Regions from separate parts of the Roseovarius roseus genome, predicted to be linked through region 2. Evidence: riboswitches for the same ligand, from Rfam matches in the RefSeq annotation. Region 2 holds a riboswitch; the other holds the start of a gene.
What was found. Region 2 has a riboswitch for cobalamin ahead of ACEWPL_RS09620 (hypothetical protein). Riboswitches for the same ligand answer to the same signal wherever they lie in the genome.
Positions count from the first base shown of each region.

Region 1: linked by a shared signal. The riboswitch ahead of ACEWPL_RS03405 (TonB-dependent receptor plug domain-containing protein) and the one ahead of ACEWPL_RS09620 (hypothetical protein) in region 2 are both predicted to bind cobalamin.

Region 1 covers NZ_JBHFPE020000001.1:674,783-682,069, reverse strand. The annotation lists partial or broken gene ACEWPL_RS03425 (GMC family oxidoreductase) at 1-916, shown strand, start outside; gene ACEWPL_RS03420 (ribbon-helix-helix domain-containing protein) at 993-1,382, opposite strand; gene ACEWPL_RS03415 (histidine phosphatase family protein) at 1,530-2,120, shown strand; tRNA gene ACEWPL_RS03410 (tRNA-Val) at 2,228-2,303, shown strand; cobalamin riboswitch at 2,430-2,637, shown strand; gene ACEWPL_RS03405 (TonB-dependent receptor plug domain-containing protein) at 2,781-4,631, shown strand; gene ACEWPL_RS03400 (ABC transporter substrate-binding protein) at 4,555-5,496, shown strand; gene ACEWPL_RS03395 (FecCD family ABC transporter permease) at 5,493-6,476, shown strand; gene ACEWPL_RS03390 (ABC transporter ATP-binding protein) at 6,473-7,234, shown strand; gene ACEWPL_RS03385 (adenosylcobinamide amidohydrolase) at 7,231-7,287, shown strand, end outside.
Region 2 covers NZ_JBHFPE020000004.1:272,942-280,228, forward strand. The annotation lists gene ACEWPL_RS09605 (coiled-coil domain-containing protein) at 1-404, shown strand, start outside; gene ACEWPL_RS09610 (cell division protein ZapA) at 404-799, shown strand; gene ACEWPL_RS09615 (ATP-dependent helicase) at 932-3,352, shown strand; cobalamin riboswitch at 3,455-3,657, shown strand; gene ACEWPL_RS09620 (hypothetical protein) at 3,769-4,032, shown strand; gene ACEWPL_RS09625 (metal ABC transporter permease) at 4,041-4,844, opposite strand; gene ACEWPL_RS09630 (metal ABC transporter ATP-binding protein) at 4,844-5,608, opposite strand; gene ACEWPL_RS09635 (Fur family transcriptional regulator) at 5,605-6,099, opposite strand; gene ACEWPL_RS09640 (zinc ABC transporter substrate-binding protein) at 6,196-7,221, shown strand; gene ACEWPL_RS09645 (DUF1007 family protein) at 7,209-7,287, shown strand, end outside.

The sequences.
Region 1 (7,287 bases), on a different contig from region 2:
ACAGACATCCCGGCAGGCGAGGCGACCGGCAATCTGGAGGTGCGCGAGAAGGCCCACGCGCTACGGATCGAGCATGATGACAGCGGCAAGGTCACCGGCGTTGTCTATATTGATGCGGATGGCAATGAACAGATGCAAAAGGCACGCATCGTCTGCGTGGCCGGCAATTCCATCGAAAGCCCGCGCCTTTTGCTCAACTCGGCCAGCGCAATGTTCCCCGATGGCCTCGCCAACAGCTCGGGGCAGGTGGGGCGCAACTACATGCGTCACCTCACCGGCTCGGTCTATGGCATCTTCGACAAGCCGGTGAAGATGTGGCGCGGCACGACCATGGCGGGCATCGTTCAGGACGAGGCGCGGCACGATCCCGGCCGCGGGTTTGTCGGCGGGTATGAGCTGGAAACGCTGGCCCTCGGCATTCCCTTCATGGCCGCCTTCCTCGATCCCGGCGCATGGGGCCGCGAGTTCACCTCCGCGCTCGATCAGTACGAGAACATGGCGGGCATGTGGATCGTGGGCGAGGACATGCCGCAGGAGACGAACCGCGTGACGCTCAATACCGACGTGACCGACCAGTTCGGCCAGCCGGTGCCGAATGTGCATTACTCGGATCATGCCAATGACGTGGCGATGCGCAACCATGCCTATGAGAGGGGTCAGGCCATCTATGATGCGATGGGCGCCGACGCCGCCTTACCCCTCGACGCATAACCTCGGGACCAACCGCATGTCGGAGAAGGCCGAGGATGGCGTCGTAAACCGCTGGGGGCAGAGCCACGATATCGCCAACCTTTTCGTCTCGGACGGCTCGCAATTCACGACCGGTGCGGCAGAGAACCCGACGCTGACCATCGTGGCGCTGGCGATCCGGCAGGCGGACCACATCGCGGATGAGATGGGCAAGGGCAACCTCTAAATTCTGAAACCGCGCAAGCCCGGTACGTTCTCAACGTGCCGGGCTTTTGCTTGTCTGCCGCTCGAGTGCGCTGGCGTCAGTGCTGTTTCGAATTCGTCGCGCGGCGCTGGCCCGCTGCAACGTTGCGTTTGCGTTCTTCGCTCAGGATCTCTTCGACGGGCAGGGCCTCGAAATCGACGGAACTGTCGCTGGCGATCAGGCCGTTCAACTGCAGGTCGATAAAGCGCATGCAGCAGACGCGCAGGAACGAGGTGAAATTCCCCAGATCATGCCCCTCATCGATTGATTCGTTGTAAAGCTGGTGCAGCAGTTGCGGCACGTTCAGATCCTGCCGCTGCGCGATATCCTCCAGTACGGACCAGAACATTTGCTCCAGCCGGACACTGGTGACCATGCCCTCCATGCGGAACGAGCGTGTCGCGCTTTCCCATAATGTCGGGTCGGCCCCGATGAACAGACGGCACATGGCATGATCTCCTTGAAAGCATCACGTTGATGCTAGCCGCGTGCCCGCGCCCGGCCAAGCGAAAGATTCTGCGGCGCTTGGCGGTGTGCGGGATTGGCGCCGCCTGCAGGGTGGATTAAGACGTGCCTGCAAGCGGATGATTTCGGGATGGTTCTGAATATGGTTCAAGTGACATGGCCCGAGATTTGGTTTCTCCGCCACGGCCAGACCGAGTGGAATCTGGCGGGCCGCATCCAGGGGCGACTGGATTCGCCGCTGACGGCGCTGGGGCGTGCGCAGGCGCTGCAGCAGGCCGGGCTGATCACCGATATTGCAGCGCGCGTCGCCGGAGGGGCGGGCGGCATCTATGTCTCGCCGCTGGGCCGGGCGCGTGAAACCGCCGCGCTGGCCATGCCCGCCCACACGCCCGTCATCGACCCGCGCCTTGCCGAGATCGACACCGGCGCCTGGGAGGGGCAGAGCAAGGCGGACCTTGCGCAGGGGGCCAATGACCTCGCAACCTATGCCAAGGCTCCGGGCGGCGAGGGACTGGAGGCGCTGATTGCCCGTGTGCGCAGCTTTGCCGAGGATCTGCGTGGCCCCAGCATCGTGGTGGCGCACGGTCTTTGGGGGCAGGTGCTGCGCGGCCTTGCCACCGGGCTGCCGCCCGAGGCGATGGGCGCGCAGGACAACGTGCAGGGCTGCGTCTATCATCTGTCGCAGGGCACCGAGCGGCGCATCGACCCGCCAAAGCTTTGATGAGTCACCGATTTCGCGGCGCTACGGCCCCGCGATGACAGCCGCGGGACAGATTGCTGCTGCATGGGTCTTGCGCGAGCCGCCAGATGGCGCTAATCCGGCGGCGCGGGTGGTTAGCTCAGTTGGTAGAGCGTTTCGTTTACACCGAAAATGTCGGGGGTTCGAGCCCCTCACCACCCACCATAATTCCACTATATTACAATGGCCTATCGCGCGCGGGTGATCCTGGTGTCGCGGTTGGCGGGCACCGCATCATTTCCAATTTGAATATTTTTCGTTTTTCCCCCTTTTCCAAAGGGGGTCTCTGCGCTAGGCAGATCCTACTTCGGTCCGGGCGTTAACAGCCCCCGGATAATAGGGAACGCGGTCAGGTGCCTTGCGCCGAATCCGCGACTGCCCCCGCAACTGTAGGCGGTGAGCGAAGCCGGAACAACGTCACTGCCGTGCCTTGCGGTGGGAAGACCCGGCCCAGCGTTGACCCGCAAGTCAGGAGACCTGCCGGAGTGTTCACCCTGTCCGGACGCGGGGCGCGTCATGGGCAACGGATCCTTCCGTTGTGGTGGCATTCTCGCCGCCTGCGGAAGCACACATTACCGCTTCTCCGCATGCATATCCAAGCACTGCAGCGTCCCCGCGTGGGGCGCGTCCGGAGACCCCGATATGAAAAACATTCTTCTTACATCCACCATCCTGACCGGCGCACTAGCCACGGCGGCGCAGGCCCAGCAGACCTATGATCTGGGCACGCTCGTCCTGTCCAGCAGCCTGACCCCGGTCGAGCTGGGCCGCACCGGTGCCACTGTCGAAGTGGTGGAAGGCGTTGAGGCCGGCGGCAATGACAGCTCGGTCATTGACCGGCTGACGCGCCTGCCGGGCGTCAGCTCCACCTCGAATGGCGGTCTGGGCGCTAATGGCTCAATCCAGATCCGCGGCCTGCCGTCGCGCTATGTGGGCGTGCGCATCAACGGGCTGGATGTAACAGACCCCTCGAACACGCAAAATCAGTTCAACTTCGGCGGCCTGACATCCTCGGGCATTTCCCGCGTCGAGGTGCTTAAGGGCGCGCAATCGGCGCTCTACGGCTCCGAGGCGATTGCCGGCATCATTGACGTGACCACCTACCGCCCCGAGTCCCTCGGGTTTTCCGGTGAGGCCCAGGTCGAGGGCGGCAGCTTTGGCACCTATTCCGGGACGCTCAGCACCGGCTACCGGTCGGACAAGGGTTTTGTCGCGCTCAGCTATGGCCGCATCCAGACGGACGGCATCTCGGCGCAGAGCTTCAACACCGAGGATGACGCGTTCGAGCAGACCACGATCGATCTGACCGGCGAATATGCCGCCACCGACACCCTGACCTTCGGCGGTGCCTTGCACTACCGCGACGGCGAGGTCGAGATCGACCGCAGCGCCTTCTCGAATGACGCGACGGGCAGCAACCTCTTTACCGAGCAAGGCGCACGCATCTTCGCCACGCTTGAGACCGGGTCCGTCACTCACACGCTGAGCTACAGCTATTTCGAGATGGAGCGTGACGATCCGCTCAGCCAGTTCACCATTAACTTCAAGGGCGACCGGAATACGCTGGATTATCTGGCCTCCGCGCGGCTCAGTGACGCGGCGACCCTCAACTTGGGCGCCGAATGGACCGAAGAGACCTTCAGCAGCACCCCCGGCGTATCGCCCTTCGCGAACCCGGCAACCAGCGGATCGGACGAAACGACGGCGATCAATGCCGAACTGCTCCTCAGCCCGAGCGCCGATATCGATCTTTCGGCGGCTTTGCGCTATGATGACAATTCGAATTTCGGGGGCAAGGTCACGGGGCGCGTGGCAGCCGCCTGGCGCGCCAGCGAGGATGTGACGTTTCGTGGCCTGATCGGCACCGGCTACCGCGCGCCGTCCCTATACGAGCGCTTTGGTTTCTACGGCCTGCCCACCCTGCAGCCCGAGGAAAGCACCAGCTACGAGATGGGCGTTGAAAAGACCTTCGGCACCGCTGGCTTTGTCAAGGCGACGCTGTTCTACACGGATGTCGAGGATTTGATCGATTACCAGTTCACGAATACGGCCTGCAACAATGGTGGCAACGGCTGCTACGTTCAGATCCCGGGCACGACCACGTCCAAGGGTCTGGAGCTGTCGGGTGAATATGCGCTGACCTCGCGCGTCACGGCCTTCGGTGCCTATACCTATGTCGATGCCGAAACCGATGGGGCGCGGCTGACGCGTACGCCTAAACATGACATCGTCATGGGCCTCAGCAGCGATTTCACCGACCGCCTGTCGGGCTATGTCGATCTGCGCCATGTCGCCGATATCGTGCCCCTTGATCCAGCCAATACCAAGGTGGATGACTACACCCTTGTCGGCGCCGGGATCAGCTATGATGTCACCGACACTGCACAGCTTTATCTGCGGATCGAGAACCTCACCGATGAGGATTACGAGACGGCGGGCGGGTTCAATCAGCCGGGCCGCGCGGCCTATGTCGGGCTTCGTGCCAGTTTCTGAGCGCATAAGACGCCTTCTCGCATCCGCCTGCCTGGCGGGTGCGGTGTTCTTTTGCGCGGCGCAGCCCGCGCAGGCGCAGGCAGCAAACCAGCCGCCACAGCGTGTCGTTTCCATCAATCTTTGCACGGATCAGCTGGCCATGCTGCTCGCGGGCGAGGATCAGCTGATCTCGGTCAGCCGGATCGCGCTGGACCCGCGCGTCTCGCCCATGGCGGAAGAGGCCGGGCAATATGCGATCAATGCGGGCCGGGCCGAAGAGGTGCATGTGATGCAGCCCGATCTGGTCGTCGCAGGCACCTATACCTCGCGCGACACCATCGCCATGCTGCGCCGCCTCGGCATCGAGGTGGTCCAGTTCGATATCGTTCACTCGCTGGATGACGTGCGCGCCCGGATCCTGGAAATGGGCGCGGCATTGGGCCGTGAGGCCGCCGCTCAGGAAATGGTCGCCCGCTTTGATACCGATCTGGCGGCGCTGCGGAGTGCCGCGCCAGACAAAGGCGCGATGCCGCGCGCGGCGCTTTACTATGCCAATGGCTATACCTCCGGCGCGAAATCACTGGCGACCGATATCCTGACGGCAGCCGGCCTGCGCAATGCGCCCGCCGAGGCAGGCTATGACTGGGGCAAGCTGCCGCTTGAGGTGCTGGCGCTGATCGACCCGGATCTGGTCATCACCGCGCGGCGCTATCCCGGCGGCAGCCGCGCCGAGGAGGTGATGGACCATCCCGTGGTCGGCGATCTGCGCGGGCAGGCGGGACGGGCGGCACTGACGGATCAGGACTGGGTCTGCGGCACGCCCTATGTGCTGCGCGCCATCGGCGATATGGCCCGTGCGCGCCGCACCTTCGAGGCTGGTGGATGAGCCGTGTGATGATCCCGCTGGCGTTGACGCTCGCGATGCTTTTCGCCGCCTCACTTCTGGTGGGGCCTGCCGAACTGGGCATCGGCGACAGCCTTGCCGCGCTGTGGCAGGGCGGGGACGGGCCGATCGCGACCGTGATGCGTCAGATCCGCCTGCCGCGCGCGATTCTGGCGGTCATGATAGGGGGCAGCCTTGGCCTCAGCGGGGCGGCGATGCAGGGCTATCTGCGCAATCCGCTGGCCGAGCCGGGACTGATCGGCGTCTCCAGCTCGGCGGCTCTGGGCGCTGTGCTGGCGATCCAGACGGGGCTCGCCGCGGCTTATACGCTGGGCCTGCCGCTCGCCGCGCTGGCGGGGGCGCTTGGCGGCGTGATTCTGGTGATGACTCTGGCGGGGCCGCGCGGCGGGGCGCTGACGCTGATCCTTGCGGGGATCGCCATCTCGGCCCTTGCCGGGGCGCTGACATCGCTGGTGCTGAACCTCTCGCCAAACCCCTTCGCTGCCAATGAAATCGTCTTCTGGATGATGGGCTCGCTCTCGGACCGCTCGATGGTCCACGTCTGGCTGGCGCTGCCGCTGATGGCTGTGGGCTGGATCCTGCTGGGCACGCTGGGCCGGGGGCTGGACGCGCTGACGCTGGGTGAGGACGCCGCGGGCGCGATGGGAATCAGCCTTGGCCGGATGCGCCTGGTGCTGGTCATTGGCACGGCCTGCGTCGTGGGGGCCGGGACCGCCGTCGCGGGGGCGATTGGCTTTATCGGGCTGGTGGTGCCGCATATCCTGCGCCCGCTGGTTGGGGCGCGGCCCTCGCTCCTGCTATGGGCCTCGGCGCTTGGCGGGGCGATCATGCTGCTCGCCGCCGATATCGCCGTCCGGCTGATCCTGCCGTCGCAGGATCTGAAGCTGGGCGTGCTGACCGCCATCGTCGGCGCGCCGGTCTTCCTCCACCTCATCTTCAAGACGCGAAAGGACGGGATATGAGCCTTTTGACGCTTGACCGCCTTGGCGTCACACTGCGGGGGCGCAGCATCCTCAAGGATGTGAGCCTCGACATCGCGCCGGGCGAGTTCGTCGGCCTGATCGGTCCCAATGGCGCGGGCAAGACCACGCTGATGCGCGCGGCGCTCGGCCTTATTCCCAGCACCGGTCATAGCAGCCTTGCCGCAATGGCCCCGCGCGCACGGGCCAAAGCCGCCGCCTGGATGCCGCAGGCGCGCGAAATCGCCTGGCCCGTTACGGTCGAGACGCTGGTGATGCTGGGCCGGGTGCCGCATCTGGGCGCCGGACAGCGCGCCGCGCCCGCCGATATTGCGGCGACGGAGGCCGCCATCGCCCGCATGGGGCTGGAGCCCTTGCGCCACCGCGCCGCCACGCGCCTTTCGGGCGGCGAAACGGCGCGCGTTCTGATCGCGCGCGCGCTGGCGCAGGATACGCCCCTTCTGATGGCGGACGAGCCGACGGCAGGCCTTGATCCCGCGCACCAGATATCGACGATGGAAACCTTTGCCGCGCTGGCCGCGCAGGGCAAATCCTGCCTCGTATCGCTGCATGATCTGGGCCTTGCCGTGCGCCATTGCACGCGCCTGATCCTCTTGGCGCCCGGCGAGGGTCTGGTCGCCGATGGCGCGCCCGAGGCGGTGCTTACCCCCGAGCGGCTGGACGATGTCTTCGGCATCGAGGCGGCGTTTCGCCGGGGCGAGGGTGGCCCGCTTTTTCAGCCATTGCGCGTGACGCGATGACCGTGCTGACGCTGGAGGCCCCGTGGCTCGAGCTTGATCTGGGCGCCGAGACG
Region 2 (7,287 bases):
TGGAAGAGCGCGTAAAGCAGCTGAGCGCCCGCGCCCGCGAGGCCGAGGCCAGCCTGGAAGAGTTCAAGGCCGCCGCCAGCGAGGCCAAGGCCGAAGAAGACACGCGCGCCAAGACCCTACGCAAGATCGACGGCAATCTGCAATCGCTCCGCCATGCCAACCAGCAGCTGCGCGACAACAACGCCAAACTGCGCGATGCGAATGCCAAGGGCGTGGCCGAGCCGCATCTGATCAACAAGGCGATGATGGCCGAACTGGACGGCCTGCGCGCCACCCGCGCCGCCGACCGGGCCGAGATGGACGCCATTCTTGGCGAGCTTGCCCGTATGGGTGTGACAGGGGATGGCAGTGCGGACGGGTCCGAGAGCGCCAAGGCCAGTGGAAACGGAATGGAGGAGGCATGATGCCCGAAGTTGACATCGAAATCGGTGGCCGCACTTTCCAGGTTTCCTGCCAGGCCGGGGAGGAGCATTTCCTGCACTCCGCCGCCAAGATGCTGGATGACGAGGCATCGGTGCTGGCCGCGCAGATCGGACGCATCCCCGAGGCGCGCATGCTGCTGATGGCTGGCCTCATGCTGGCCGACAAGACCGCTGGCCTGCAGGACAAGCTGGCCGAGATAAGCGACACGCTGGCCGAGCGCGAAGCGGAACTGGCTGGCCTGCGGGACGCGCCGCCGCCTGCGCCCGAGCGCGTCGAGGTTCCGGTCGTGCCCAGCTCTATCACCGACACGCTGGCCGAAATCGCCGCCCGCGCCGAGGCGCTGGCCGAGACGGTGGATGGCAAGAAGGCCGGTTGACACCTCTGCAAGCCGATGGCGAGGGGGTGTGACGTGGCAGGGCGGCGGGATGCCGCCCTGACGTGTTTCACGTGCAGAACATAGGCCGAACATCTCTTTATCTTGCGCGCAGGGGGCGCTATGGTCCCGCCCATGAGCAGTTTTGACGAATCCGACGCGTTCGAGAGCGCCTCCCTGTCTTCGCGCGCAATGGCCGCGCGGCCCGCGCCGTATCTTGATGGCCTGAATCCCGAACAGCGGCTGGCGGTCGAGACGATGGACGGCCCCGTCCTGATGCTGGCAGGCGCCGGCACGGGCAAGACCAAGGCGCTGACGACGCGCATCGTGCACCTTCTGAACACCGGACGCGCGCGCCCCAATGAGGTGCTGGCCGTCACCTTCACCAACAAGGCCGCGCGCGAGATGAAGACCCGCGTCGGCGCACTCCTGGGCCAATCCATCGAGGGGATGCCGTGGCTGGGCACGTTTCACTCGATCTGCGTCAAACTGCTGCGCCGCCATGCCGAGCTGATCGGCGTAGAGGGCGGTGGAAATCTGGCTGACGTGATCGAAGCCCCGGCGCGCGACGTCACGCTGAAGTCGAACTTCACCATTCTCGACACGGACGACCAGCTGCGTCTGCTCAAGCAGTTGGTGCAGGCCGCCGGCATCGACGATAAACGCTGGCCCGCCCGCCAATTGGCCGGTGTCATCGACAACTGGAAAAACCGCGCCTGGACGCCGGACCGCGTGCCCGCCGCCGAGGCGGGCGCCTATAATGGCAAGGCCGTCACGCTCTACAAGCAATACCAGCGCCGCCTGATCGAGTTGAACGCCGTGGATTTCGGCGATCTGCTCTTGCACGTCGTCACGATCTTCCAGACGCATGACGACATCCTCCAGCAGTATCAACGCTGGTTCAAATATATCCTCGTGGACGAGTATCAGGATACGAACGTCGCTCAATATCTATGGCTGCGCCTATTGGCCGGCGGTCACAAGAATATCTGCTGCGTCGGCGATGACGACCAGTCGATCTATGGCTGGCGCGGCGCAGAGGTGGGTAATATCCTACGGTTCGAAAAGGATTTTCCCGGCGCGCATGTGGTCCGGCTCGAGCAGAATTACCGCTCGACGCCGCATATCCTGGCTGCCGCCTCGGGCGTGATCGCGGGCAATCAGGGGCGGCTTGGCAAGGAGCTTTGGACGCAAGAACAGGAGGGCGAGAAAGTCCGCCTCATCGGCCATTGGGACGGCGAGGAAGAGGCGCGCTGGATCGGCGAGGAGATCGAGGCGATGCAGCGCGGCACCCGCGGCCAGCGCCCTTATGGTCTTGACGATATGGCCATCCTCGTTCGCGCTTCGCATCAGATGCGCGCTTTTGAGGACCGCTTTCTGACTATCGGCCTGCCCTACCGCGTCATCGGTGGCCCGCGCTTTTACGAGCGGATGGAGATCCGCGACGCGATGGCCTATTTCCGCTGCGTGACCTCGCCTTCGGACGATCTGGCCTTCGAGCGGATCGTGAACACGCCCAAGCGCGGCCTCGGCGACAAGGCGCAGCAGAAGATGCAGGTGACCGCGCGCGAGAACGGCGTGCCGCTGATCGAGGGTGCGCGCATTCTGGTCGCGGAGAAAGGCCTGACCGGCAAGGGCGCGCGCGAGCTGTCGCTGCTGCTGGATGGGCTCACCCGCTGGGGCCGCATGGCCGGGGATGCCGCGATCAGCCATATTGAGCTTGCCGAGATCATCCTGGACGAATCCGGCTATACCGAGATGTGGCAGAACGACAAGACGCCCGAGGCGCCGGGTCGGCTCGAGAACCTCAAGGAACTGGTCAAGGCGCTGGAGAATTTCGAGAACCTCACCGGCTTTCTCGAACATGTCAGCCTCATCATGGACAATGAGAGCGAGAATGAGGGCCAGAAGGTCAGCATCATGACCCTACACGCCGCTAAAGGCCTGGAATTTCCCGCCGTCTTCCTGCCCGGCTGGGAGGATGGCCTTTTCCCCTCGCAGCGCTCGATGGACGAAAGCGGTCTCAAGGGCGTCGAGGAAGAGCGCCGCCTTGCCTATGTGGGCATCACCCGAGCCGAGGAGATCTGCACGATTTCCTTTGCGGGTAACCGACGCGTCTTTGGTCAGTGGCAATCGTCCTTGCCCTCGCGTTTCATCGATGAGCTGCCCGAGGATCATGTCGATGTCCTGACCCCGCCCGGCCTCTACGGTGGCGGCTACGGCGCGGCGGGCATGGCAGGGTCGATGGGCGGCGTGCAGAACAGCATCGACGCCAAGGTGGCCGAGGCGAATGTCTACAATTCCCCCGGCTGGAAGCGGATGCAAGCGCGGGCGGGCCAGCGCCCCACGGCGCAGCCGCGCGAATCGACCTCGCCGGTGATCGACATGGCCGCCGCCTCGTCCCACACGGTGGGCGAGCGGGTGTTCCACCAGAAATTCGGCTATGGCGAGATCATCGGCCTCGAGGGCGACAAGCTGGAGATCGCGTTCGAGAAGGCGGGCACAAAGAAAGTCGTCGCCCGGTTCGTCACCAGCCCGGATGACGTGCCCTTCTAGCGCGTCCCGGCTTCTTCTTGCCAGAAATATCCCCGCCGGAGGCCCCAAATCTCTTTTGGCGTCTGGCCTGTCATCAGGCGTTGTGCGGCGGTATCGAATCCGCCACAGTGAAACTTCCAAGGTGCTGCGCAACCGCGCGGAGAATTGGGAAGCCGGTGCAAATCCGGCACTGCCCCCGCAACGGTAAGGGTGGGCGAGACGGTGCAAGACCACTGGGCGTGAACGCCCGGGAAGGGCGCCGGATCATGGGCCAATCGCGGCCTGGCCCCCGAAGTCCGGAAACCAGCCTTGGGAGTGACGTCAAACCGCGTGGGGCGGTGTGGACGCTGCTGCCGGGCCTCGTTCCTCGCATGTCAGCCTCGCACGCCATCCTGCGCCCCAAGTGGCCCGGGGTGCGGCCAAGGAGTGGATAAGACATGGGTGTAGTACAGATCCTGCATGGTCTGGAGCGTAGCGACGCCGTGGGCGCGGATGCGGATGCGGTGGCGCGGCTGGGCTTTCTGGAATGGGCCTTTGCCCTGCCGGGGGCCGCCACGCCGGAGGCGGCGCGCGCCGCGCTGAAGGCCGCTCCGGACGAGGCGCGCAGCCCGGCGGCACGGGCGTTTGTCGGCTTTCTTACGGAGGCCACGGTTTATACCGCGCCCCGCGTCCGGCGTGGCCGCGCGGCGCGTTTGCACTAGGCAGCGCGCTACCGCGCGTGCCAGCGGTCCTTGATCGCGGCATAGAGGCTGGAGGCGGCGAATAGGATCGCGGCGGCACAGACGATGGTCGGCCCGGTGGGCGTGTCCAGCGTGTAGGATGCCCTAAGCCCGGCCCATGCCGCTGCCACGCCCAACCCGGCGGCGATGACGGCCATCGCCTCGGGTGTGCGGGCGAATGGGCGTGCGGTGGCCGCAGGGATGATCAGCAGGGCAGTGATCAGCAGCGCGCCCACCACCTTGATCGCCACAGCCACCACGATGGCCAGGGCGAGGGTCAGGATCAGTTCCTCGTGCTTGGGGTCGATCCCGTCAGCGCGGGCCAGATCCGGGTCCAGCGTCGCGGTCAGGAGCGCCGACCAGCGCCAGCTGACCAGTGCCAGAACCAGCGCCGCGCCGCCCCAGATCACCCCCAGATCGCCGCGCGAGACCGAAAGGATATCGCCAAAGAGAAATGACATCACGTCGATGCGCACCCCTTGCAGAAAGGACACGCCCACGAGGCCGAATGCCAGCGCCGAATGGGCCAGCACGCCCAGCACCGTGTCCACGCCGCGCCCGCGCCCCGAAAGGGCCGTGACCAGTGTCGCCATCGCCAGCGCGACCACCAGCGCACCGGCAAAGATCGGCAGGGACAGTGCCAGCGACAGGGCGACGCCCAGAATGGCCGCATGGGCGGTCGCATCCCCGAAATAGGCCATGCGCCGCCAGACGACAAAACACCCGAGGGGCGCCGCGGCCAGTGATGTGCCGATCCCGGCCAGCGCCGCGCGGGTCATGAAGTCATCGAGCATCAGTCACCTACCTTTGCGTGCGGTGCGCCATGATCATGCGCGCATTCCTCGCCATGGACATGGTCGTGATGGTGCCGGTAGAGCGCCAGCGCCCCTTGCGTGCCTTCGCCGAAAAGGGCCCGGTAGACGGGCGCCTCGGCCACGACTTCGGGCGTGCCTTCGCAGCAGACATGCCCGTTGAGGCAGATCACGCGGTCGGACGCGCTCATCACGACATGCAGATCATGGCTGACCATCAACACGGCGCAGCCCGTCTCGCGGCGCACATCTTCGATCCGGCGGTAGAACGCGGCGGCGCCGGGCTGGTCGAGGCCCGCGGTCCCCTCGTCTAGCATCAAAAGCTGGGGGTTCCGCAGCAGGGCGCGCGCCAGCAGGACGCGCTGAAACTGCCCGCCTGACAGGCCTGCCATGGGGTGCCCACCGATATCGGGCACGCCCGCGCGCTCCAGCGCATCGCGGGCGGCCTCGCGGCTGACGCGGCGCGGAAGGCTGAGAAAGCGCGAGACGGTGATCGGCAGCGCCGCATCCAGCACCAGCCGCTGCGGCACATATCCCAGCCGAAGGTCCGGGCGACGCGTGATGCGCCCCGCGCTGGGGCGCACCCCGCCCAAGAGGGCGCGTAAGAGCGTAGACTTGCCCGATCCGTTGGGGCCGACGATGGTCACGATCTCGCCGGGGGCCATGGCGAAATCGACGTTCTGCAGCACGGTGTTCCGGCCATACCGCACGCTGAGCCCCTTGGCTTCGATCAAGGGCTGGGTCATGCGGTGGCGCCTGCCGGGGCGCTCTCACGGCACCGGGGGCAGAGCCCGACGGCCTCGCGCACCGTGCGCTCGATCTGGAACCCCGCATCACCCGCTGCGCGCGCCAATTCGCCCGCCTCGGGATCGGTGTCCACCTCGACAACGCGCTGGCAGGCGCGGCAGATCAGGAAAACGGGGGCGTGGCTTTGATCGGAATGGGTGCAGGCGGTAAAGGCGTTCAGCCGCTCGATCCGGTGGGCCAGCCCGTGACTGACCAGAAAATCAAGCGCACGGTAGGCGACGGGCGGCTGCGCGCCCAGACCCTCGGCCCGCAACACCTCCAGAATGTCATAAGCCCCGAGCGCCTTGTGCTCGCCCAGCAGAATCTCGAGCACGCGCCTACGGACGGGCGTGAACTGCAGACCTTGCGCGGAACATTGCCGCTCGGCGGCGCGCATGCCGGCCTTGATGCAGCCGTCATGGTCGTGCGTTTCAAAAGGGTCTATCGTCATGGCGCGGAGTCCTGGCTTTGGGCACAAAGAAGGTTGATATGTTATACTATATCATGTACCTCACTGCGAAGTGTTACATAATCACATGAGGTCAGGATGTCCACGCAAAGATACAAATCCCTTCTTCTGGGCACAGCGGCGCTATCGGTTTCGGCCAGCATCGCGGCAGCCGAGGTGCCAAACGTGGTGACGGATATCGCGCCTGTCGCATCGCTGGCCGCCCGTGTCATGGACGGGCTGGGCACGCCCCAGCAGATCGTGCAGCCCGGCGCGTCGCCCCATGGATACGCCATGCGCCCCTCTGAGGCGGAGGCGCTGTCGGGCGCGGATGCCATCTTCTGGATCGGGCCGGAGCTGACGCCATGGCTGGACCGCACGATCCACACCGTTGCGCCGAACGCGGACGTCACCGAGCTGCTTCACGCGCCTGAGACCTTCGTTCTGGCCTTCCGCAGCGGCGCAAGCTTTGCCGAAGAAGGCGAAGCACATGACGGGCATGAGGACCATAGCGAGCATGTGGATGAGGCCGATGAGAACGGCCACGACCATGAGCATGAGGCCGATGACACCCATGAAAGCGATGAAGGCCATGCCGGGCACGATCATTCGGGGGATGACCCGCATGCTTGGCTGGACCCAGAGAACGGCAAGGCATGGCTGGGCGTGATCGCAGGCAAGCTGTCGCAGCTGGACCCGGAAAATGCCGAGGTCTATGCCGCCAATGCCGCCGAGGGGCGCGCAGAGATCGATGCGGCTGCCGCTGAGGTCGAAACGCTGCTAGCGCCGGTGGCGGATGCGCGCATCGTCGTCTTTCATGATGCTTACCACTACTTCGAGCATCGGTTCGACCTGCACGCCGTCGGCGCCATCGCCGCAAGCGATGCCTCCGATCCCGGCCCCGCACGGATCGAGGAAGTGCGCGGTGTCATCGAGGACATGAACGTCACCTGCGTTTTGTCCGAGCCGGCGTTCAATCCGGCCTTCGTGGACACGGTGACCGAAGGCGTCAGTCTGCGCAAAGGCGTGATTGACCCGCTGGGCGCCGATCTGGAGCCGGGCCCGCAGTTTTATCCAGAGCTGATCCGCGACGTGGCCCGACGGCTGGCGGCATGCGCAGGTTAGGCGCGATCCGAACAGGGGGCGGGTGGACCGCCCCCCGCACGATCGGCGCGCTGGCGCTGATCGCGG